DNA from 4 places in the Mesorhizobium sp. CO1-1-8 genome. Region 1 is predicted to be linked to each of the others. Evidence: riboswitches for the same ligand, from Rfam matches in the RefSeq annotation. Region 1 holds a riboswitch; each other region holds the start of a gene.
What was found. A riboswitch is a leader RNA that binds a small molecule or an ion and turns the genes downstream of it on or off. The one in region 1 is predicted to bind cobalamin.
Positions count from the first base shown of each region.

Region 1 (5,459 bases):
CCGCATCGTGGTGCTCAAGGACGGCCATATCGAACAGGTCGGCACGCCGATGGATCTCTACAAAAAACCCGGCAATCTGTTCGTTGCCCAGTTCATCGGCTCGCCGGCCATGAACATCCTGCCGGCGACCATCGACAAGACCGGAAATCCGACCGTCGTCAGCCATGTCGGCGGGCGCAAGGCAACCGTGCCGATCACGACGCCGGCTTCGGCGAAGGGTACCGCGGTGAGTTTCGGCGTGCGGCCGGAAGACCTGATCATCTCCAGCGGCGCTGACTATCTGTTCGAGGGGACGGTCGACTATGTCGAGCAACTCGGCGAGGTGCAGCTTGTCTATGTCGACATCGGCCGCGCCGACCTGCCGCTGGTGACCAAGCTGCCCGGCAATGTCGAGGTCAAGCGCGGCTCGACATTGCGGCTGAGCGCCAATGGCGAGGACCTGCATATCTTCGACGCGGATGGACGTTCTTTCGCGTTGCATGAAGTGGAAGCAAAGGCGGCTTAACCGCAACTACCGTCAGGCACAAGAAGAGGGGCGGGCCAGGCCCGCCGCTCTTTGACTTGGAGATCGACTTCGGTTGTTAGTTGTTGCCGAAGAGGTTGCGGTCGGCACCTTGCGGAGCAGACTTCTGGGTGGTGTCACCCGACGAGTTCAGCAGCTTCTCGACGAGGCCACCGCTGTTGCGGACCGAGCTCGTATGCGCGCTGTCAATCGAAGTAACCGCAGGCTGATTGGCGCCGTTGGAGCCAAAGTTGTCGCTGCCGGCGAAGGCACTGCCGGTGATGGCCAGAACGGCGGCGGCAGCAATAAGGATCTTGTTCATTTTAGTCTCCTGAATTCTGGATTTCGCCAGGACGGCAGACACAGCTGCCGTCGGTTGCGAAATTGGTTATTAGCGACCGAAGAGGTTACGGTCGCTGCCCTGAGTGGGCGTCTGGGCAGCCGGTTCCGAGGTCCTGGTGGAAGCCGTGTACGACTGGTCCACAGCGGCGGCAGGCTGATTGGAGCCGTTCGAACCGTAGTTGTCGCTGCCCGCGAAAGCGCTGCCGGTGATGGCCAGAACGGCGGCGGCAGCAATGAGGATCTTGTTCATCTTAAGTACTCCTGAATGTCTGAATTTCGCCAGGGCGGCGGGTGAGCCCGCCGTCGACTGGGAATCGGCTGTTAGTTGTTGCCGAAGAGGTTGTGGTCAGCACCCTGGGCAGGCGCCTGAGCAGCCGGTTCCGACTTCTTGGTCGAAGCGGTGTACGAGCTGTCGACAGCAGTGGCTGCCGCGGCGTCCGAACCGTAGTGGTCGCTACCAGCGAAGGCGCTGCCGGAAATGGCCAGAAGGGCTGCGGCAGTGAGAATGATCTTTTTCATTTTTGGTACTCCAGTATCGTCTTTTTTCCGTCCGTCTAGCGGCGTGTCTTGGAAATGAAATCGCGTCGTTCGGACAGCCCCGATGTGGGAGGCCAGCCCCGTCTTTTCCAATCACGAAGTTGTTCCGTGTGGACCATGAATCCACACCTTGAAATTGTGCCAAGGGATCTAGGGATAGATTTTTCTTCTTTATATCAGCGTGTTAGGTTTAACCACCCGATGGATCACTGACTGTTTCAAAGGCCCACCGTTCACACCGTCCTGCACGCACCGTCAACAGAAACGAACCGTTCGGTTCGATTTTAGGACAAGCTAATAGTCACTTTTCGAAACCGTTAGCCTTATTTGACCTCTGCCAAGGGTCGGATTCGGGAAGATCGCAGCCGGCAATGGGCCGCCCGGAGGCGGGCTTGCTGGTCCGCGACGATCTGCGGTAACGTTTCGCATGCCGTGTCGCGCCGCATGGATACGATGTCGTTTTCATGCCGACGGCGCGCCTGCGATCGTGGTTAGATCATATCATCTCAGGTGCCGCTTCGTGACGACGAGGCGGAGAATTGGGAAGCCGGTCAGAATCCGGCGCTGCCCCCGCAACGGTGGTGGAGTTCAAGTCGCAACGGGAGACCACTGGGCAATTGCCTGGGAAGGTGTCGCGATGGTCCGCAAGGACAACTCCAGAGCCCGGAAACCAGCCCGAGATTTTAGACTCGACTGATCGCGGTGGGCGGTCAAGAGGTGGATAACGCATGTCCTGCACACAGCCGGCCTGCGCTTCAATCCTTCCTCCATCACCACCAGTTCAGTCCTTAGAAACGAGGACAGGACATGGATATCCGCAACGACATGCTGAGGCTCCTGAAGGGGCGCCGGCAAGGCTTTTCGCTGGAGCAGCCCTTCTACACCGATCCAGACTACTTCAAGCTCGACATGGAGCTGATCTGGTATCGCGACTGGCTGTTCATCGGCCATGATTGCGAACTGCCGAAGCCAGGCAGCTACATCACCGTGCAGATCGGCGACTATCCGGTCGTCCTTGTCCGCGACCAGCACGGCAAGATCAACGCCTTCCACAATTCCTGCCGCCATCGCGGCAGCCGCGTGTGCAACACGGAGAAGGGCACAGCGGCAAAGCTCGTCTGCCCGTATCACCAGTGGACCTATGAGCTGGACGGCCGCCTGCTGTTTGCCCGCCAGATGGCCGACGGTTTCGACAAGAGTGATTTCGGCCTGAAGCCGGTCGCCTGCGAGAGCGCCGGCGGCTACATCTTCATCTGCCTGGCCAAGGAACCGGCGGATTTCGCGCCAATGCGGGCGATGATCGAACCCTATCTTTTGCCACACCGGTTGCGTGAAGCAAAGATCGCCTTCGAGAGCACGATCGTCGAGAAGGGCAACTGGAAGCTGGTCTGGGAAAACAACCGCGAGTGCTATCACTGCGCCGCCAATCACCCCGAGCTGTGCAAGACTTTCCCCGAGGCTCCGACCGTGACCGGCGTCCATGGCGCCGACAGCGACCCTGAAATGGTCGCGCACTGGGCCAAATGCGAGGCATCAGGCTTGCCGAGCAAATTCCGCATAGATCCGGCAGGGCAGTACCGCGCCACCCGCGCGCCGCTGCTGCGCGATGCCGTCAGCTACACCATGACGGGAAAACGGGCGGTCCAGAAGAACCTGTCCGACAGCGTTTCAACCGACCGCATCGGTTCCTTGCTGCTCTATCACTATCCGACGACCTGGAACCATATCCTCGGCGACCACGCCGTCACCTTCCGCGTGCTGCCGATCAGTGCCACGGAAACCGCGGTGACGACGAAATGGCTCGTCCACAAGGATGCGGTCGAAGGCGTCGACTACGACCTCGCTGAGCTCACCCATGTATGGACCGAGACCAACGACCAGGACCGCCGCATCGTCGAGGAAAACGCCTTCGGCATCCTGTCGCCGGCCTATGAACCAGGCCCCTATTCGGAGCTGCATGAGGGCGGCGTGATCCAGTTCGTCGAGTGGTACGCGTCGTTCATCGGGCCGCGCCTTGTCGAAGGTGGCCGGCCGGCCTTGCGCAGCGTCGCCTAGCCCAGGGACAAGAGGATGAATGCGATGACGGACCTTGGCCTCTATCGCCATCTGGACCAGATGACGCCCTGGAACGACAGGCTGCAGGTGCTGGAAGTGATCGGCGTCAGCGACGAAGCGCCTGACGTGAAGACCTTCACCTTCCGCTCCGACAACCAGACCTGGTTCCGCTACAAACCGGGCCAGTTCGTGACGCTGGAACTGCCGACATCGGACGGGCCGCTGATGCGCACCTACACGCTGTCGTCCTCGCCATCGCGGCCGTTCTCGATCGCGGTGACGGTGAAGGCGCAGGCGGGCAGCACCGGTACGCGCTGGATGTTCGATCATCTGACACCCGGTTCGCACCTCAAGGCCTACGGGCCGACCGGCGATTTTTCGCTGCACAGCCACCCGGCGGCCAAGTATCTGTTCATTTCGGCAGGATCCGGCGTGACTCCGATGATGTCGATGCTGCGCTGGCTGAACGACTGCGCGCCATGGACCGATGTCGGCTTCGTCAACTGCGCGCGCCGCCCGGAAGAGATCATTTTCCGCAAGGAGCTCGAGCTGCTCGGCAGCCGCATGCCTGGCCTGTCGCTCGGCTTCATGATCGAGGAGCGGTCGAGCCGCGAGGGCTGGTTCGGCCATATGGGCCGCATCGACGCGATCCGGCTGCCATTGCTGGCGCCCGATTTCCGCGAGCGCGAGATCTTCTGCTGCGGCCCCGATCCCTTCATGCGCGCCGTGCGCGGCATGCTGGACGCCGCCGGCTTCGACATGGCGAAATACCATCAGGAAAGCTTTGCTGCGCCTGCCGTGGAGGAGATCCCGGCGCCGTTCTCGCCGCCGGCGGAAGACGGCGCCGCTGCTGCCGTCGAGGCCGTGACACCGATCCGGTTCTCGCTTTCCGATGTCGATGCCGAATGCGTGGCCGGCCAGACCGTGCTGCAGACGGCACGCGCCTCGGGGGTGCGGATTCCCGCCGCCTGCGAGTTCGGCCTGTGCGGCACCTGCAAGGTGAGGAAGGTCGCGGGCGATGTCGAGATGAGCCACAATGGCGGTATCCTCGATCATGAAATCGAGGACGGTTTTATCCTCGCCTGTTGCTCGAAGCCGCTTTCGGCGCTTGAAATCGAGGCCTGACCTCCAGGCACGGTCAGGGACTGTCCATGCCCGCGCAGCCTGCAGCTGCGCTCGCCTGGGCCTGCGCCATCTTGCCAAGAACCCTGCAAATGGTTAGACGCCTGCAACGGTGGGGTTGACCGTAAGGCCCGAAGATCATCTCCGCGGCCTGCTTCGGCGGGGAGCAAACATGCGACAATCCGGCATCTATGCCATTGCCAGCAAGGATATCGTCTTTGAATCCTTCGATGGCGAAGCCGTCGTTCTTGACCTGACCACCGGTAAATATTTCGGCTTCTCTGATTCAGGCAGCAGACTTTGGGATGCACTGTCGTCCGGCGTGCCTGCCTCCGAACTGGTCGGCGCCGCGACCGGAACTGGCGCCCTCGATGCCGCCGCGATTGACGGCTTTGTTTCACAATTGGTCGAATTCGGCTTGCTGGCGGCCGTAACCGATGGCGTGGCAAGACCGGTTTCCAGCGAATTTCTGGCTCAACTCGCCGCTACAAGAGAGCCCCTCAAGGTCGATATCCATGACGATCTCGCCGATCTCATCGTCGTCGATCCCATTCACGAGGTCGAGGAGCCCCTCGGCTGGCCCGCGGTGAAGCAAGCCAACTGAGGCGCCCATCAGGTTCTCGTTGCCGGACAGCTCCGGAACAGGCAGACCCATGCCGAACGTCACTCTCGAAAACCTGACTGACTACGCCCGTCATGTCCTGGCGCAAGCAGAGAGCAGCGCCGCGCATTATCCACTGACCCGCAAGGTGGGCTTGCCGCATCTGGGGCTGATCGCACATGTGAGCGCCGGCGCGTTGGCGGATGCCGTCGCTCATGGCTTTGTCACTGCTCCGGGCAACCGAACGCCTGCCGACATCTGCCGCATCTTCGTCGCGCATCCCGGCATTGACGGCATCGC
Region 1 is NZ_JAIUGZ010000006.1:271,819-277,277, forward strand. Features, by position in the region: gene LB558_RS14940 (ABC transporter ATP-binding protein) at 1-505, shown strand, start outside; gene LB558_RS14945 (DUF680 domain-containing protein) at 582-824, opposite strand; gene LB558_RS14950 (DUF680 domain-containing protein) at 894-1,094, opposite strand; gene LB558_RS14955 (DUF680 domain-containing protein) at 1,166-1,363, opposite strand; cobalamin riboswitch at 1,873-2,075, shown strand; gene LB558_RS14960 (aromatic ring-hydroxylating oxygenase subunit alpha) at 2,189-3,436, shown strand; gene LB558_RS14965 (hybrid-cluster NAD(P)-dependent oxidoreductase) at 3,461-4,561, shown strand; gene LB558_RS14970 (PqqD family protein) at 4,731-5,162, shown strand; gene LB558_RS14975 (serine kinase) at 5,212-5,459, shown strand, end outside.

Region 2 (5,459 bases), on a different contig from region 1:
GCCTGGTGGCCGACATCCCAGATCAGCCGGTCGTCGGGGGTGTTGAAGACATAGTGCAGCGCCACTGTCAGCTCGACCACGCCAAGCCCGGCGCCAAGATGACCACCCGTGCGCGACACGGCGTCGACCAGCTCGGCGCGAAGCTCGGACGCCAATTGCGGCAGTTCACTCTCGGCAAGCGTGCGCAGGTCGGCCGGGATGCGGACCTTGTCGAGAAGCGGCGTATGCGGCGTTGCGTTCACGGTGCTCGGGCTTTCGGTTGATGGGCGAAATAGGCCGCCGGCTGGCGAAAGTAAATGCGTGTCAGTGACGCGGATCAGGCCGTGGTCTTTTGTTTCTACGCATGTCGTTTCCCCAGAACCGGGCCACCTTGGGCGACAGGCATCAGCTTTCCGGCAGCGGAATAAACTCTTCCTCGTCTCCGGGAACGATGTCGAAGCGGCCCGTCTTCCACTCTTCTTTCGCCTGTTCGATACGCTCCTTGGATGACGAGACGAAATTCCACCAGATATAACGCTTCGAACCAAGAGAGGCGCCGCCGAACAGCATGAAATGCGCCCCGGTCTGCGACGACACGACGATCTCGTCACCGGGACGGAACACCAGCAGCCGTTCGGCTGGGAACACATCACCCGAAATCGAGACCTCGCCCTCCAGCGTGTAAATGGCGCGCTCTTCCGCATCGGCAGGGATTTTCACGCTGGCGCCGGGCGCCAGGCGCAGGTCGGCGTAGAGCGTCTCCGAGTCGGCTCTGACCGGGGACCGCAACCCCTGGAAATCGCCGATGATGATGCGCCCGTTGACGCCTTCGGCATCGATCTCGGGAAGCCTGAGCGCTCCTGTGTTCTCGAACACAGGAGCCACCTCTTCCTTGTCGTCCGGCAGCGCCAGCCATGTCTGCAGGCCGGATACCGACATCGGCGCGCCACGCAGTTCCTCCGGCGTACGCTCCGAATGGACGATGCCGCGGCCGGCGGTCATCAAATTCACGTCGCCGGGCTGAATGACCATTTCGGTGCCGAGTGAGTCGCGGTGCCGGATCTTGCCGTCGAACAGATAGGTGACTGTCGACAGTCCGATATGCGGATGCGGACGGACGTCGAGCGCCTGGCCGGCCCGCAGGATCGCGGGACCCATGCGGTCGAAGAAGATGAACGGCCCGACCAGCCGCCTTTTTGCCGTCGGCAGGGCACGGCGCACCTGAAAACCACCGATGTCCTTGGCGTTCGGGATGACCATCAGCTCGATCTGGTCGCTGGCAAAGGCGTCGCCTGCCTCAGGGTCTTTCCCGGGGAAGAAGCTCATGGAATCTCCTTGTCAGCGTCCAATGGCTGCTTTGACGGCATTAGGCGAACCGGATGGCTGCCTTTGCCCGCAGCTTGGCCGCCACCTCTTCGCGATTACGCGGATGCTGATGGGTTTCCAGGGAATCGAGCAGTTCGCGCGCCGAGGCCGCGATGGCTTCGACGGCATGGTCGAAGGCGTGCTGGTTCTGCTTCGAGGGCCGCGTCGTTCCGCTCAGCTTGCGGACGAACTGAAGAGCCGCGTCGCGCACCTCGTCATTGGTTGCCGGTGGATCAAAATTGAACAGGGTCTTGATGTTTCTGCACATCGCTTCCGTATCTCCTCTTGTCCTTGAGCTGTTTCAATCGGAACGAGTCATATCCTCGATCATGATCATGTCCAAAAACCGGTGAGGCGAGCCATCGTTCGGACCGGGCCTCAATCCGCGTCGAGTGGCTCCGTTCCAACCGGCTTGCCGTCGCGCGACAGCCTGATCTTCTCGACCTTGTCCTCGGCGGCCTTCAGCAGCCGATCGCAATGCGCCTTCAGCGCCTCGCCACGTTCATAGATCCGGATCGACTGGTCGAGCGGCACGTCGCCACGCTCCAGATCATCGACGATCTTCTCCAGCGCATCGAGTGCCTGCTCGAAGCTCATCGCCTTGACGTCTTCGTTGGTCTCACCAGCCATCATTCATCCTTTCATCAGTCGCCCGACATGGGCGGCGACCGAAAATGCCAATCCCTGCAGATCGTAGCCGCCCTCGAGCAGGCTGACGAGCCGGTTGCCGCTGTGGCGTGCGGCGCGCTGCATCAGCTGGCCGGTCGCCCAGTCGAAATCATCCTCGGTCAGATTGATTTCGGCCAGGGGATCGCGGTGATGCGCGTCGAACCCCGCCGAAATGATAATCAGGTCGGGCGCGAAATTGTCGAGCGCGGGCAGGACGCGCGACAGGAAGGCATCGCGAAACACCTCGCTGCCGGTCTGCGGCGCCAAAGGCGCGTTGACGATGTTGCCGGCGCCCGTTTCGTTCTTCGCTCCGGTGCCGGGATAAAGCGGCATCTGGTGTGTCGAGCAATAGAGCACCGACGGATCGTTCCAGAAAATATCCTGCGTGCCATTGCCGTGATGCACGTCCCAATCGACGATGGCGACGCGCTCGACACCGTGTTTCTTCTGCGCATAGCGCGCCGCGATCGCCGCCGTGTTGAACAGGCAAAAGCCCATCGCCGTGGTTTTTTCGGCGTGGTGGCCAGGCGGCCGGGCGGCGACGAAGACATTGTCGGCGCGGCCCGAAAAGACGTCATCAACGGCGGCGTTGGCGGCGCCGATCGCGGTGATCGCCGCTTGCCAGCTCTTCGGACTGGCAGTGGTGTCGGCATCGATGCGGGCAATCCCCTCGTCGGGGATGGCGGCGCGCACGCGGGCGACGAAATCGGCGGGATGCGCGTAGAGGATGGTGGCCTCGTCGCCTTCCGGCGCCTGGATACGATCGAGCCCGGCAAAGGCTTCCTCATCGAGCACGCGCTCGATGGCACGCAGGCGGTCGGGCCGCTCGGGATGTCCGGGCGGCGTGAGATGCTCGAGGAAGATCGGATGGGTGTAGAGACGGGTGGTCATCGTCCTAATCTAGTGACCCGGATCGACAAAGGCCATGCACGGGCGGCCGATGACTGGGGAAAATCGCGACTGCGTCCATTCGCGTCGCCGCAGGCATTGGCCTCGCCGGCGCTTCGGCGTAAGGTCCCTGGTACTGCCTGGTGCCCGCCTGTCTGTTTGTTTTAGCCGCATTCTGCGACGCCAAGTGATTCCACTTGGCTGCAAATGCTCTGGCGGGAGAATCGGGAACACGGTTGAACTCCGTGGCGTGCCCAACGCTGTGAGGGGGACCGCGCCGGTAAATGCCACTGTCGATGACGGGAAGGCACCGGACGCGGGTTGATCCCGAGCCAGAAGACCGGCCTGGCAGGCATCGTCATCCGCATGGTCAGGCGGGTGGCATGGATTGCAATCGCAAGGGGACGAGCGATGCCGGAACATATGACCGCTGCCATTGACGATGGATTTGACCAGAATGCGCGCGATGCGGTCTATCGCGCCATGTTCACGCGGCGTGACGTGCGCAGCCATTTCCTGCCCACCGCGATCGATGACGACGTGCTGGCGCGGCTGCTGCTTGCTGCCCATCACGCGCCATCGGTCGGCTTCATGCAGCCATGGAATTTCATTGTCATTCGTGACATCGAGCGACGCGAAAGGGTGCGCGACCTGTTCCTGGCCGCGCGCGAGCAGGAACTGCCGGCGATCGAGGCGGAAAAACAGGCGCTGTACCGCAAGCTCAAGCTGGAAGGCATCTGCGAGAGCGCGCTCAACATCTGCATCACCTGCGATCGGCAGCGCTCGAAGGGTTCGCCGCTGGGACGCTGGCACAATCCGGAGATGGATCTCTACAGCACCGTCTGCGCGGTGCAGAATTTCTGGCTGGCCGCGCGTGCCGAGGGCGTTGGCGTCGGCTGGGTGAGCATCATCGAGGCTGCGGCGCTAAGGCGGCTGTTGGCCATTCCGGATCACGTAACGCCGGTCGCCTATCTCTGCGTCGGCCGTGTTTCCGAGTTCGCTCCCAAACCGGACCTTGAAACGCACGGCTGGGGACGGCGGCTGCCGCTGCCGGAGCTGATCATGAGCGAGACTTTTTCCGGGCAAGGCGAGACACAGCTCAAATCCACCGTGGCGCGCCTCAACACCGTTTCTGCCGCACCAGACACCATCCGCCCAGCCGATCAGGGTGTCGCGCCGGCCGTGCCCCAGCGCGAACCGCCGAAGGAGGCCAGCGCCTTGTCCTTGAGCTCCCTGAACTTCGACGACGCCTCGGCCAGCCGGGCGTCCCAGGCCGGATCCGGCATCTGGCCCGCGATGGTCTTGAAATAGACCTGCATCAGGCAGGCGATGGCAAAGGGTTCAATGAACGCCGCCTTGAATGCCCAGGCGAAGACGATGGCGAGCACAAAAGCCCACCCGGCGAGTTGGCCAGGCATCAGGAACAGAATCGCACCGGCAGGCGCCAGCATCATCAGAAAGATGATGAACGACACGCCCCACATGATGACCGCCAGCCAGACGGCGTTCTTGACCATGACCTTGCCGTTCTGGGCATAGAGCACGACGCCTTGGCGCGCCGTCTCGAAGGGCGAGGCTGAATTGATGCGGATGTTGTAGCCGAGGATGATCTCGTCGACATAGGTCAGCGACAGGCGGATCACCGTATTGATGAAGGAGACCAGGCCGCTCAGGCCCGGGATCGGCAGGAAGGCGGCGATACCGCCGAGCACGCCGGTGATGGCGCCGATGGCACCCTTGACGAGTTGGTCGACGGCGAAAAGGATGTTGGCCTCGGCAAAACGCTGGGTGACGATATCCTTGGCATAGGCGATCTGATCCTGACCGCCGGGAATGTCGCGGCCGTCGATCAGATGAACCATGACGGCGATGTGGCCGGCCTTGACGATATAGAGGATGTATTCGCGGATCCAGTAGACCGCGATCGAGACGATACCGAAACCGACCACCCCACCCCACAGGGCAAAGGACGGCGACCCGTCGGGATCAGTGGAGATATGGCCGACGCCATAGCCGACCGAAGCGCCGGTGCCGGTCGCCATGATGTAGGCCAGCGTGATGCCGAAATAGACGATCATGCGAAAGACGATGAAAGGCCAGGTCCGCATCATGATGGACACCGACCGGCCGACCTCAAAATCCCACATGTGCCCCGAATCTCCGCCTCAGAGATGGTGGAAGAGGATGAACTCAACCCGGCGATTGTCAATCGCCGGCCCCTGACGCCAAAGGGCGACGAATTTGGGGTAACGGTTTCTTTCGGAGCCTTTCGCCGGCGCGGTGGCTGACGAGCATCAAACGAAAAACCCGCCTGTGCGGCGGGTCACTGGCGCAAATCAGCACCATGGACGAATATGTACCTTAGCTGAGGGCACGGTGTCAAGAAAAAATTCCTATCGCGAACAGCTGCCGGCACGAAAGCTCCGGTGGAAACTTCAATTCGACTGCGGATCCGGCTTCTTGAGCAGGCCTTCGAGCAGTTGCTTGAACGCCGTCACCACCTTCTTCGACGTCGCTTCGGGGTCGTTCGAATTGGCGATCCGTTGCGCTGCCTGGCT
Region 2 is NZ_JAIUGZ010000002.1:404,942-410,400, reverse strand. Features, by position in the region: gene dxs (1-deoxy-D-xylulose-5-phosphate synthase) at 1-242, opposite strand, end outside; gene LB558_RS05350 (pirin family protein) at 385-1,305, opposite strand; gene LB558_RS05345 (DUF2277 domain-containing protein) at 1,346-1,612, opposite strand; gene LB558_RS05340 (exodeoxyribonuclease VII small subunit) at 1,723-1,974, opposite strand; gene LB558_RS05335 (histone deacetylase family protein) at 1,978-2,904, opposite strand; cobalamin riboswitch at 3,083-3,265, shown strand; partial or broken gene bluB (5,6-dimethylbenzimidazole synthase) at 3,268-3,894, shown strand; gene LB558_RS05325 (hypothetical protein) at 4,065-5,048, opposite strand; gene LB558_RS05320 (TetR/AcrR family transcriptional regulator) at 5,337-5,459, opposite strand, start outside.
Region 2: linked by a shared signal. The riboswitch ahead of bluB (5,6-dimethylbenzimidazole synthase) and the one ahead of LB558_RS14960 (aromatic ring-hydroxylating oxygenase subunit alpha) in region 1 are both predicted to bind cobalamin.

Region 3 (5,459 bases), on a different contig from region 1:
CGCCATCGCCAAATTGCCGGCCGAGGACTACGTGCAGGACTGGCTCAACGTCTATGCCAGCGACCGGCAGACCAAGTTCAACGAGATGGAATATCACCTGCCGTTCGAGGAGGGGCCGAAGGCGCTGGCCGAGATCATCGAGCTGACCGAGAAGCGTTTTCCCGAGGTCTATTTCCCGATGGAGGTGCGCTCGGTCGCGCCGGACCAGTTCTGGCTTTCGCCATTCTACAACAGGCTGACCTGCTCCATCGCCATCCACCATGATGCCGCAAACGATCCTTTGCCGTTCATGCGGGCGGCAGAGCCGATCTTCCGCAGATATGGCGGCCGGCCGCATTGGGGCAAGATGCACAGCCTGAAAGCGGCGGAGCTGAAAAAGCTCTACCCGCGCTGGGACGAGGCCATGGCGGTGCGTCGCGACATCGATCCGCAAAACCGCTTCGTCTCGCCCTACATGGCCAGCCTGTTCGGCATCGAGAAATGAGCACCTATTTTTCCACCCTCTCGGATGCGCTGAAGACCGCCGGTATCTTCCAGCCCTGCCTGCTGCTCGATCGCGACCGGCTGGACGGAAACATTGCCTTGGTAAAAGGCAGACTGGATCCTGGCCTGGCCGTGCGGCTGGTCGACAAATCGCTCGCCTGCCTGCCGCTGCTTGCGCATATAGGCAAGGCGCTCGGCACCAATCACGTCATGACCTTCCATCCGCCGATCAGCGAGGCGGTGCTGAAGGCGTTTCCGGATGCCGATCTGCTCTACGGCAAGCCGATGCCGATCGGCGCGGCGAGAGCGGCGCTGGTGAAAGCTGACGCCGGCTGGTCGCGTGTCTGCTGGCTGATCGACAGCGAGGAGAGACTGGCGGAATATGGCGCCCTCGCTGACGAACTCGGCATCGGCCTGCGCATCGCTTTCGAGATCGATGTAGGGCTGCACCGCGGCGGCTTTGCCGATCCCGAAGCCTTGTCGAAGGCAGTGAGCGCTTTGCCATCCCACAAACGGCTGCATTGCGAAGGCGTCATGGCCTACGAGGCGCATGCGCCGCTCATTCCCGGCCTTTTCGGCGGACCGACGAGAGCCTTGGCAAAGGCGTCGGCGCAGGCTGCGGCGTTCGTCGCCTGTCTCGGCGCCGACCAGCGCCGTATCCTCAACATCGGCGGCAGCAAGACCGCGCTGCTTCATCATGGCGGCGCGGCCAACGAGGTGTCGATGGGCTCGGCCTTCGTGCTGCCCAGCGATTTCGATACGCCAGGCCTGGAAGGCTTCCAGCCGGCGGCCTTTATCGCCACGCCGATGCTGAAAATGGTCGAGCCGATGCTGCCCGGTCCGCCGGCCGTCACCCGCCTGCTGCAGGCGCTCGGCCGGTTTCCGCGCAAGGGCTGCTATCTCTATGGCGGCAAGTGGATGGCCGAGCCGGTGTTCCCCGAAGGTATGAAGGCGAACGGCCTGCTCGGCCTGTCCTCCAACCAGCAATTCATGGGCTTGCCCGCCGACGCGACCGCAAAGCCCGGCGACTACGCGTTTCTAAGGCCGACGCAGAGCGAAGCCGTGCTGCAGCAGTTCGGGTCGATCGTCGTGTTTTCCGGCGGCAGGATCAGCGAGCGCTGGCCGGCGCTGCCGATGGCGTGATCGCCTACGCCTTCACCGGTATCCAGATCTCCAGCCCGCCATTGCCGCTGTGGGCATCGAACTCCGGTCCATAGCGCTCGAATTCCGGCGCGTCCGCGATCTCATGCCCGGAGGCCGGCAGCCATTTGTTCCAGATCGTATTGACCGTACGGCGGATGGTCGAGATGTGTTCGCGGTGGGCAAAGATCGCATATTTCTGCGCCGGCACCCGGGCCCGGCTGAATTCCTTGGGCAGGTCGGAAAAGTCCGACACTTCGACGCCGGCGATGTAGTCGAAATTGCCGGCATCGTCGCCGTTGACACAGACACCATAGGCGACGTCGCCTGTCTCGCCCGGAATGTTGCCGATATAGGGGCCGAAGCGCTGCCATTGCATCGGAATGGCAGCGCTGCTTTCGCAGCTGTAGCGTTCGCCGAGGCCGGCAATCAGGAACGGCCGGCTGGTCTCGAAACGCGGTGGTTCGAGATTGGTGAGGAAGGACTGGTCCATCAGGATCGGCTCCACGAGATCGAGCTTGTCGAGTGTGCCTTGCGCGCGCACCAGTTCCGGCGTGGTGCCGAACTGATCGCGGAAGGCGCGGGTGAACGCCTCATGCGAGTTGTAGCCGGCGTCGAGCGCGACGGCGAGGATGTCGGGCGCCCCGCCGGCCAGCTTGCGCGCCGCCTCGGTCAGCCGGCGTGAGCGCATGTAGCCCATCACCGAGCGGCCCGTGGCAGCGCCGAAAGCCCGCGTCACATGAAAACGCGACACGCCGCTGCTTTGCGCGACATCCTCGAGTGTAACAGCCTCCGGCAGATGACTTTCGACGAACCACAGCGCTCTCTCGGTCGGGTTCATTTTGCTCCTCGCATTGGCCAGATCATCCTGCCGTTTCCTGGCGCGGCCAATTTGATCGAAATTGCGCATCCCGCGCAATCGCACCGATCCCGTCACAGTCGCACACCGATCTGGCCAGCGTTCGAGCGCCCCTTGCCGCCGACGAGCCAAATTCGGCAGGCTTCGCTTGACAGCGCCAGGCGGGGTCTTCTACGTAAGTAATGTTATTACATATCGAGACTGTGAAATGCCTGTTCCCATAGCTGGTCCGCCACTTCGTCCGAGAAACCCATTGCGAAGCGATGGGTGGAAATCTAGGCTAAGGCCGTGATGGTCCCCGAGTCGAAAGGCGAGGGGTGAAAAGGGAACACGGTGAGATCCCCAGGGGTCGAGGCCGTGGCTGCCCCCGCAACTGTAAGCGGCGAGCAAAATCCGTGAATGCCACTGGCCGGCAAGGCTGGGAAGGCAGGATGGCGCAACGACCCGCGAGCCAGGAGACCTGCCATCACGGAGTTGACCGGACGGGGTGTGCCGGGAGGAAACGCGATCCCGGTCTTGTCGGCCGCTTCGCCAGCTTCCTTCCGTCGCCAGTTTTGGAAAGTGACGGAAAGTTGGACGGCTCCATCCATCGCATCATCGCATGCACGCTTTGCCATCCCGGCAATCCGGCGGGCAGCAGCCAATGACCGCAGCGCTTCTCGAAGCACATAATCTCTACGCCATGGCGAATGGGCGGGATCTGGTTCAGGCGGTCAGCCTGTCGGTGGCATCAGGCGACCGCCTCGCCATCATTGGTCCCAATGGCGCCGGCAAGACGACGCTGCTGCGCATGCTGTCGGGCATGCTGCGGCCAAGTTCCGGCGAGGTGAGGCTCGGCGGGCGCCGGCTGGACAGGATTTCGGCCGCCGAGCGGGCGTTGCATATCGCCGTTGTCGGCCAGACCGACCAGCCCGATCCGCGGCTGGCGGTGATCGACTATGTCGAGCTCGGCCGGGTCCCGCACACCGGGTTGAAGCGCAGGAGCGAGGAACGCGACATTGTCGTCGATGCGCTGTGCCGGACCGGCCTGCTGCCGCTGCTTGGCCGCACCATCGGCTCCCTGTCGGGCGGCGAGCGCCAGCGCGCCCAACTGGCGCGTGCCATCGCCCAGCAGCCAAAAATCCTGTTCCTCGACGAGCCGACCAACCATCTCGACCCGCGCGCCCGCGGCGAACTGCTTGACCTCGTGGCCGGCTTCGAGACGACGGTGATCGCGGTGCTGCACGATCTGGCGCTGGTTGCGCCTTTCGCCACCAGGGTGGCGGTGATGAACCATGCCCGTCTGCAAGCGCTCGCCGCACCGCGCGAAGCGCTGGCCCAAAAGCTGATCCGCGAGATTTTCGGCATCGATGTGCTGCGTCTGCGCCATCCGACCGAAGACCGCGAACTGACGGTGTTCGATGTGCCGAACCGTGCCGCGCCGCCATCCTGATTGAAGCCGTTCCGCAGTCGACCCGATCCCATCCACAAGGAGCAACACCCGTGACACGCCTGGCCTTTTCGCTTGCCTTCTCGCTGCTGGCCTCGACAGCCCTGGCCTTCCCGGTGACCGTCGATAGCTGCGGCAAGCCGCTGACCTTCGACGCGCCGCCGAAGCGCGCCGTCATCCACGATCTCAACATGGCCGAGATGGCTTTCGCACTGAACCTGCAGCCGTCGATCGTCGGCCTGACCGGCATCACCGGCTGGTACAAGGTCGGTCCCGAATTCACGACCGAGCAGGGTTCGATCCCGGAGCTGGCGCCGAAATACCCGACGCTCGAAAACCTCGTCGCCGTCGAGCCCGATTTCTTCTTCGCCGGCTGGTATTACGGCATGAAGCCCGGCGGCGAGGTGACGCCGGACACGCTGGCCCCGCATGGCGTCAAGACGCTGGTGCTGACGGAAAGCTGCGTCCATCTCGACAAGAGCCGCCCCGCCGCCTCGATGGACCTGCTCTATGGCGACGTCGAAAAGCTGGGCAAGATTTTCGGCAAGGAAGCAGAGGCTGAAAAGCTTCTCTCCGGCTGGAAGACGCAGCTCGCCGAGATTACCGCCAAGGTCGGCGACCGTAAGGGAACGCGGGTGTTCCTCTACGATTCCGGCGAGGACAAGCCGTTCACCGCAGGCAAGTTCGCCATCCCCAGCGCCATGATCACTGCCGCCGGCGGCGATAACATCATGGCCGACATGGACACCAGCTGGGGCAACACGGACTGGGAAACGGTGGCGTCGCGCAATCCGCAATTCCTCATCCTGCTCGATTACCAGGACGGCGGCGGCTACAAGAAGCTGCTCGATTTCCTGAAGGCGCATCCGGCGATGAAAGAGACGGACGCGGTCAAGAACGGACGCTTCGTCGCATTGCGCTACGCCGAACTGACGCCCGGACCAGCCAACATCGAAGCGATCGACAAGATCGCCAAGGCGATGCATCCGGAAGCGTTTTGATGCCTGTCGCCCAAAAGTGCGCAGCGGTTTTGGGGCAACGACATGCATGAACAAAAGACTCTGGAAGGGCGTCGCGCGCATCCTGACAGATGTGACGCATTTCCAGGCTTGCGCCATCCGTCATTTGCGCTGGCCATGCTGGCGGGGGCGGCGGCGATCGCCGCTCTCGCTCTGCTGTCGATCGCCTATGGCTCGACGCTGATCCCGTTGACCGACGTTGTTGCAGCACTTGGCCGTGCAATCGGCTTTGGTGGGCACGACGTATCCGGGCCGGTCGGCAAGATCGTCGTCGATCTGCGGCTGCCGCGCACGATCCTGGCCGTCTGCGTCGGCGCGGGCCTCGGCGTCGTCGGCGCGTTGCTGCAGACGGTAACCCGCAACGATCTCGCCGATCCGTTCCTGTTCGGCCTGTCGTCGGGCGCCGCCGCCGGTGCCGTGTCCGTCATCACCGTCTTCGGCGACAGTTTCGGCATCTGGACGCTGCCGGTCGCGGCCTTCACCGGCGGCATCCTGGCTGCCGGTGTCGTCCTGCTGCTGGTCGCGCGGG
Region 3 is NZ_JAIUGZ010000001.1:506,782-512,240, reverse strand. Features, by position in the region: gene LB558_RS02560 (D-arabinono-1,4-lactone oxidase) at 1-484, shown strand, start outside; gene LB558_RS02555 (alanine racemase) at 481-1,626, shown strand; gene LB558_RS02550 (AraC family transcriptional regulator) at 1,631-2,464, opposite strand; cobalamin riboswitch at 2,758-2,965, shown strand; gene LB558_RS02545 (ABC transporter ATP-binding protein) at 3,126-3,914, shown strand; gene LB558_RS02540 (ABC transporter substrate-binding protein) at 3,965-4,912, shown strand; gene LB558_RS02535 (FecCD family ABC transporter permease) at 5,048-5,459, shown strand, end outside.
Region 3: linked by a shared signal. The riboswitch ahead of LB558_RS02545 (ABC transporter ATP-binding protein) and the one ahead of LB558_RS14960 (aromatic ring-hydroxylating oxygenase subunit alpha) in region 1 are both predicted to bind cobalamin.

Region 4 (5,459 bases), on a different contig from region 1:
TTCCCAGACGTCGCGGCGGGTGGTGGCGACAATGACCTGGAAGACGGGCACGCCGGCGCGGTCGAACAGGGTTTCGACGCCGGGTTCGGCACCGGAGGCGAAAGCGGTGGCGGTGATGATGGCGGCGGGTTTGAGCGCGGCGAGTGCGGTTTCCACGAACGCCAGGGATGCCGGGTCCTTGAGGCTGGATACGAAGATGGGGACCGGGCTGATGCCACGCTGCCGCAGCGCTTCAACGAGGGCGTCGATGGGCGCGACATCGGCGGCCAGCAGCATCGAGCGGTAAAACAGGATCGGCACGACCTTTCCCTCCCCCTCGAGGGGAGGGTGGCCCGCAGGGCCGGGTGGGGTCGGTATGACCGGGCGCGGCGTCTCTTCAAGTCGACGCGCTTCGGAGAGGACTCCACCCCCGGCCTGCGGCCGGACCCTCCCCTCGAGGGGGAGGGGGACGACGCCGCGGTTCGGCTCATAGTAGCCAGCTTTTGGGACCGCGACAGGCTCTGCGACATCCGCATCCGAACCCGCCAGCCTCGCCAACCTGTGCACCAGCGCGCTCATATTCGCCGGGCCGCCCTCGCGGAAATAGTCGAGCAGGCCGTCGAGCTCTTCGCGCGGCAGCGTCGAGGCTTCGATCAGGCGCAGATCCTCGTCGCGGCATTCGCCGGGCAGCAGTGCCAGTTTTATGCCGCGTTCGCGGGCGGTCGAGGCGAGCTGGTCGCAGCCGTAGCGCCACCAGTCGTAGCCGCCGAGGATGCGCACGAGGATGATCTTGGCATGGCGGGCGACGCTGTCCACCCAGAGATCGACGGACATGGGATGGCGCAGGTCACGCAGCGCCGCCAGCCGCATCGAGGGCAGTCGGCCGGCGTCGGCCTTCCACGCTGCCGCCAGTCCGGCGAGATCGCTGTCGGTGAAGGACAGGGCCACGATATCCGCCGGCGTCTGCCGCAGATCGACCGGCTCGGCGAGGTCGTCGAGCGAGGCGGATGTCGTGGTGAGGATGTGCATCGCAACCCGTGTCCGAAATCAGCCGGCAAGTATACGCTCGATCGCCGGGCGGTTCAGCCCCTTCAGGCCGATGACGACGAGGCGCGAACGGCGGTCGTCCTGCGCGGTCCAGGCGCGGTCGTAATAGTGATTGACGCGCGGCCCGACGGCCTGCAGCAAAAGCCGCATCGGCTTGCCGCCGACCTCGACGAAGCCTTTTACGCGCAGCACGTTTTCTTCTTCGGCGACCGTGGCGACACGCTTTGCCAGTTCATCGGGATTGGCGATCGAGGCAATGTCGACAATGAACGTGTCGAAGTCGTCATGCTCGTGGTCGAATGCGCCGTCATGATGGGACTTGCGGTTCTCGATGTCGTCCTCGACGGCCAGACCGAGCCCGAGCAACACGGAGGGATCGACCTTGCCATGCGACGTCGGCACGATCTTCACTGCGCGGGCGGAGTGTTCGCCAATGATGGCATTGGCGCGGGCGGTGCCGGCGGCGTCCATCAGGTCGCTCTTCGACAGGATGATCAGGTCGGCGCAGGCGATCTGATCCTCGAACACTTCTTCCACCGGGTCGTCGTGGTCGAGTGTCTCGTCCTGGGCGCGCTGCGCCTGCAAGGCGTCCATGTCGTTGGCGACGCGGCCCTCGGCCAGCGCCGGCCCGTCGACCACGGCGATGACGCCATCGACTGTGACGCGGCTCTTCACGCTCGGCCACTGGAAGGCTTGCACCAGCGGCTTGGGCAAAGCGAGGCCGGAGGTCTCGATCAGGATGTGGTCGACCTTCGGCGTCAGCGACAGGATCTTGTCGAGCGCGGGCACGAAATCGTCGGCGACGGTGCAGCAGATGCAGCCATTGGCCAGTTCGACGATGTTTTCTTCCGGACAGGTGTCGATGCCGCATCCCTTCAGAATCTCGCCGTCGATGCCGATGTCGCCGAATTCGTTGACGATGATGGCAATGCGCTTGCCGCCGGCGTTTTCCAGCAGATGGCGGACCAGCGTCGTCTTGCCGGCGCCGAGGAAGCCGGTGACGACGGTGCAGGGAACGCGGGAGAGGGAAGCGGTCATGGTCAGTCCTTCAGCATGTCGAGGGGAGGGATGCGGGCAACGAGGCCGCGCTTGAGGCTATCGGGGCGGCCGCGCCATGGAATCAGGCCGTCCTTCGAAGTGGCGAAGAGTTTGGCTCCGGTGACGAGATCGGCGCCGCTGGTTGCGGTCAGGTCGCCGAAGACATAGCTCCAGCAACCGTCGCGCAGGATGGCGGCGCTCAAGCGGCGCTTGCAATTGCCGAGGCATTCGACGCTGCGGATGCGGATGTTTTCGCCGGATGCGGCGCGGCGCGTGTCGTCCGCCAGCAATTCGCCGGCGCGGGGATGAGCGTCGGAACCGGTTTCATCGCGGCAGGAGGCGCAGACGATGATGGTGACGCCGGCCAAGGCATCATCATGGCCGGACGAAATATCCGCTGTGCCAGCCGAAGAACTGCTGTCGTGGTCCAAAGATCGGGCTCCTTGCCCGGAAACCCGCCGGGCGATCGGATTCTACAGTCGCAGACGGCAGGTCTCCTGGCTCGCGAGTCATCGCCTTGGGTAGCCGCCTTCCCGGGAACTCCCAGTGGCTTTCGGCCTTGGCTCTTCGCTTACAGTTGCGGGGACAGCCGCGGATTTGGGATTTTGTCCCGCACCGCATTCCCTCTTGGCTCCTCTCGTTGAAGAGAAGAGACCGTCTGGAACGGATTTAGGCTTTTGCGGGCAGCGGTGTCAACGCGAGCTTACGACACGGTCAGGTCGGCCAGCGCCGGACCCAAGTCACCGGCGGACGTCACTTCGATGCGTTCGAGCCCGAGCCAACCTTGCATCTGCTTCAATTCCTCAAACAGCTGAGCAGCTGTTTCGGCCGGCGCACCGGGCTCAGCATAGGCCGCATGGACGCGTAGCACGCTTGCCGGGCGATCGGCCTTGAGATCGACGCGCGCCACGATCCTGTCGCCGAGCAGGAAGGGCAGGACATAATAGCCGTACTGCCGCTTGTCGGCTGGCGTGTAGATCTCGATGCGGTAGTGGAAGTCGAACAGCCGCTCCGTGCGCGAGCGTTCGAAGACGACCGGATCGAAGGGTGCCAGCAGGGCGCGAGCCTCGATTTTGCGTGGCAGGCGGGCGTCCCGGTGAAGATAGGCCGGTTTGTCCCAACCTTCGACGCTTACCGGCAGCAGTTCGCCGGTTTCAACCAGTTCCTCCAGCCTGCCTTTCATGTCGGCGGGCGACAGGCGAAAATAATCGCGCAAGTCGCCCGATGTCGCCACGCCGTGGGCGCGGGCGGAAATGCGCAGCAATTCGCGGTGCGCGTCCTCAGGCGTCGGCACCGGCAGATCGAGGACCGCCTGCGGCAGCACGCGTTCGGGCAGGTCATAGAAGCGTTCGAAGCCGCGCCGGTGCGCCGTGGTGATGCGCCCGGCCCAGAACAGCCATTCGAAGGCATGCTTGGCATGGCTCCAGCCCCACCAGCCGCCCGAACCTTTCTGGCCTTCCAGCGCGGAAGCGGCGATCGGGCCGCGCTCGGCGACCTGGCGGTAGATCTCCTCGATATAGGCGGCGTGTTCGCGGCCCCATTTGGCGAGGCCCAGATACATTTCCTCGCCGCGCTCCGCGCGCTCCATGCGCCAGCGCATCAGCGGGTAGGTCTCGACCGGCAGGAAGGAGGCCTCGTGCGCCCAGTATTCGAACACCGTGCGCTTGCGTGTAACCGCGGCATTGTCGAGGAGCGAGAGCGGGTAGGGGCCAAGCCGGGAATAGAGCGGCATATAATGAGCGCGCACCACCGCGCTGACGGAATCGATCTGCAACAGGCCGGTGCGGGAGAGCGTGCGGGCGAAATGCCGGCGGTCGGGAGTGCCGGTCGGGCGGGGATCGAGAAACCCCTGGGCGGCAAGCGCGATGCGCCGGGCCATGGGGAGCGAGATCTTTTCCTTCATGCAAGTATCACTTTGAAGTGTTCTGACCGAGGGTCGAATGGCTGATTCCAACCCATGCTAGCAGGGTTTTGGCGGCATTCATGTCAGGAGAGAAAAGTGGAGTAAAAAGAGAAGGAAATCAAACAGGAGCGGATCGGACCAGTTTGCCGCGATATGCCGTCCAGGTCGGTGTTTTGAACAAGGTTTGACTTGCTTCGCTGGAAGTGCTGCGCTAACCCTCGCCGCGTTGCAGCATAGGCCCTTAAAACGGTTCAGCGGTTAAACTGTCACGCTTCCGCATTAGGGTCCGGTGCTGTAATCAAAATGGATTGGCGCCAACGGAAAGCCGAGCATGAACGCACTCTTGAGCTCATACCTGCCCATCGTCCTGTTCATAGGCGTGGCGCTGGTTGTCGGCCTGGCGCTGCTGGCCGCGCCCTTCCTGGTGGCCTACCGCAATCCCGATCCTGAAAAGCTTTCCGCCTATGAATGCGGTTTCAACTCGTTCGACGACGCCCGCATGAAGTTCGATATCCGCTTCTACCTGGTGTCGATCCTGTTCATCATCTTCGACCTGGAAGTGGCCTTCCTGTTTCCATGGGCGGTGTCGTTTTCGAAGATCGGCATGCTCGGTTTCTGGTCGATGATGGTGTTTTTGGCGGTGCTGACCATCGGCTTTGCCTATGAATGGAAAAAAGGAGCGCTGGAATGGGATTGAACGACAGTTCAGGCACCCTCGTCGCGCCGAAGCCTAGGGGTATCATCGATCCCAACACCGGCAGGCCGGTGGGGGAGGATGATCCCTTTTTCCTCGAGATCAACAACGAACTGGCCGACAAGGGCTTTCTCGTTACCTCGACGGAAGCGCTGATCACCTGGGCGCGCAGCGGCTCGCTGATGTTCATGACCTTCGGTCTCGCCTGCTGCGCGGTGGAGATGATCCACACTTCGATGCCGCGCTACGACTCGGAGCGCTTCGGTGTTGCGCCGCGCGCGTCTCCGCGCCAGTCCGACATCATGATCGTGGCCGGAACGCTGACCAACAAGATGGCGCCGGCGCTGCGCAAGGTCTACGACCAGATGCCGGAGCCGCGCTACGTCATCTCGATGGGCTCCTGCGCCAATGGCGGCGGCTATTACCACTATTCCTATTCGGTGGTGCGCGGCTGCGACCGCATCGTGCCGGTCGACATCTATGTGCCCGGCTGTCCGCCGAGCGCCGAAGCGCTGCTCTACGGCATTCTTCTCCTGCAGAAGAAGATCCGCCGCACCGGCACGATCGAACGGTAAATCCATGACCGCATCCCTGAGCGAACTGTCGACCTATCTCGGCGAGAAGCTGCCTGGCCGCTTTAGTGACGCGGTGCTTGCCTATGGCGAGCTTACCGTTCACGTCGAGCCGCGCGACCTGGTCGAGGTGATGACCTTCCTGCGCGACGACGCGCGCTGCCAGTTCATCTCGATCATCGACGTCTGCGGCGCCGACTATCCGTCGCGGGTCAAGCGCTTCGAC
Region 4 is NZ_JAIUGZ010000005.1:188,015-193,473, reverse strand. Features, by position in the region: gene LB558_RS12505 (cobaltochelatase subunit CobN) at 1-1,008, opposite strand, end outside; gene cobW (cobalamin biosynthesis protein CobW) at 1,027-2,064, opposite strand; gene LB558_RS12495 (DUF1636 family protein) at 2,067-2,495, opposite strand; cobalamin riboswitch at 2,534-2,738, opposite strand; gene LB558_RS12490 (winged helix-turn-helix domain-containing protein) at 2,768-3,967, opposite strand; gene LB558_RS12485 (NADH-quinone oxidoreductase subunit A) at 4,299-4,664, shown strand; gene LB558_RS12480 (NuoB/complex I 20 kDa subunit family protein) at 4,655-5,236, shown strand; gene LB558_RS12475 (NADH-quinone oxidoreductase subunit C) at 5,241-5,459, shown strand, end outside.
Region 4: linked by a shared signal. The riboswitch ahead of LB558_RS12495 (DUF1636 family protein) and the one ahead of LB558_RS14960 (aromatic ring-hydroxylating oxygenase subunit alpha) in region 1 are both predicted to bind cobalamin.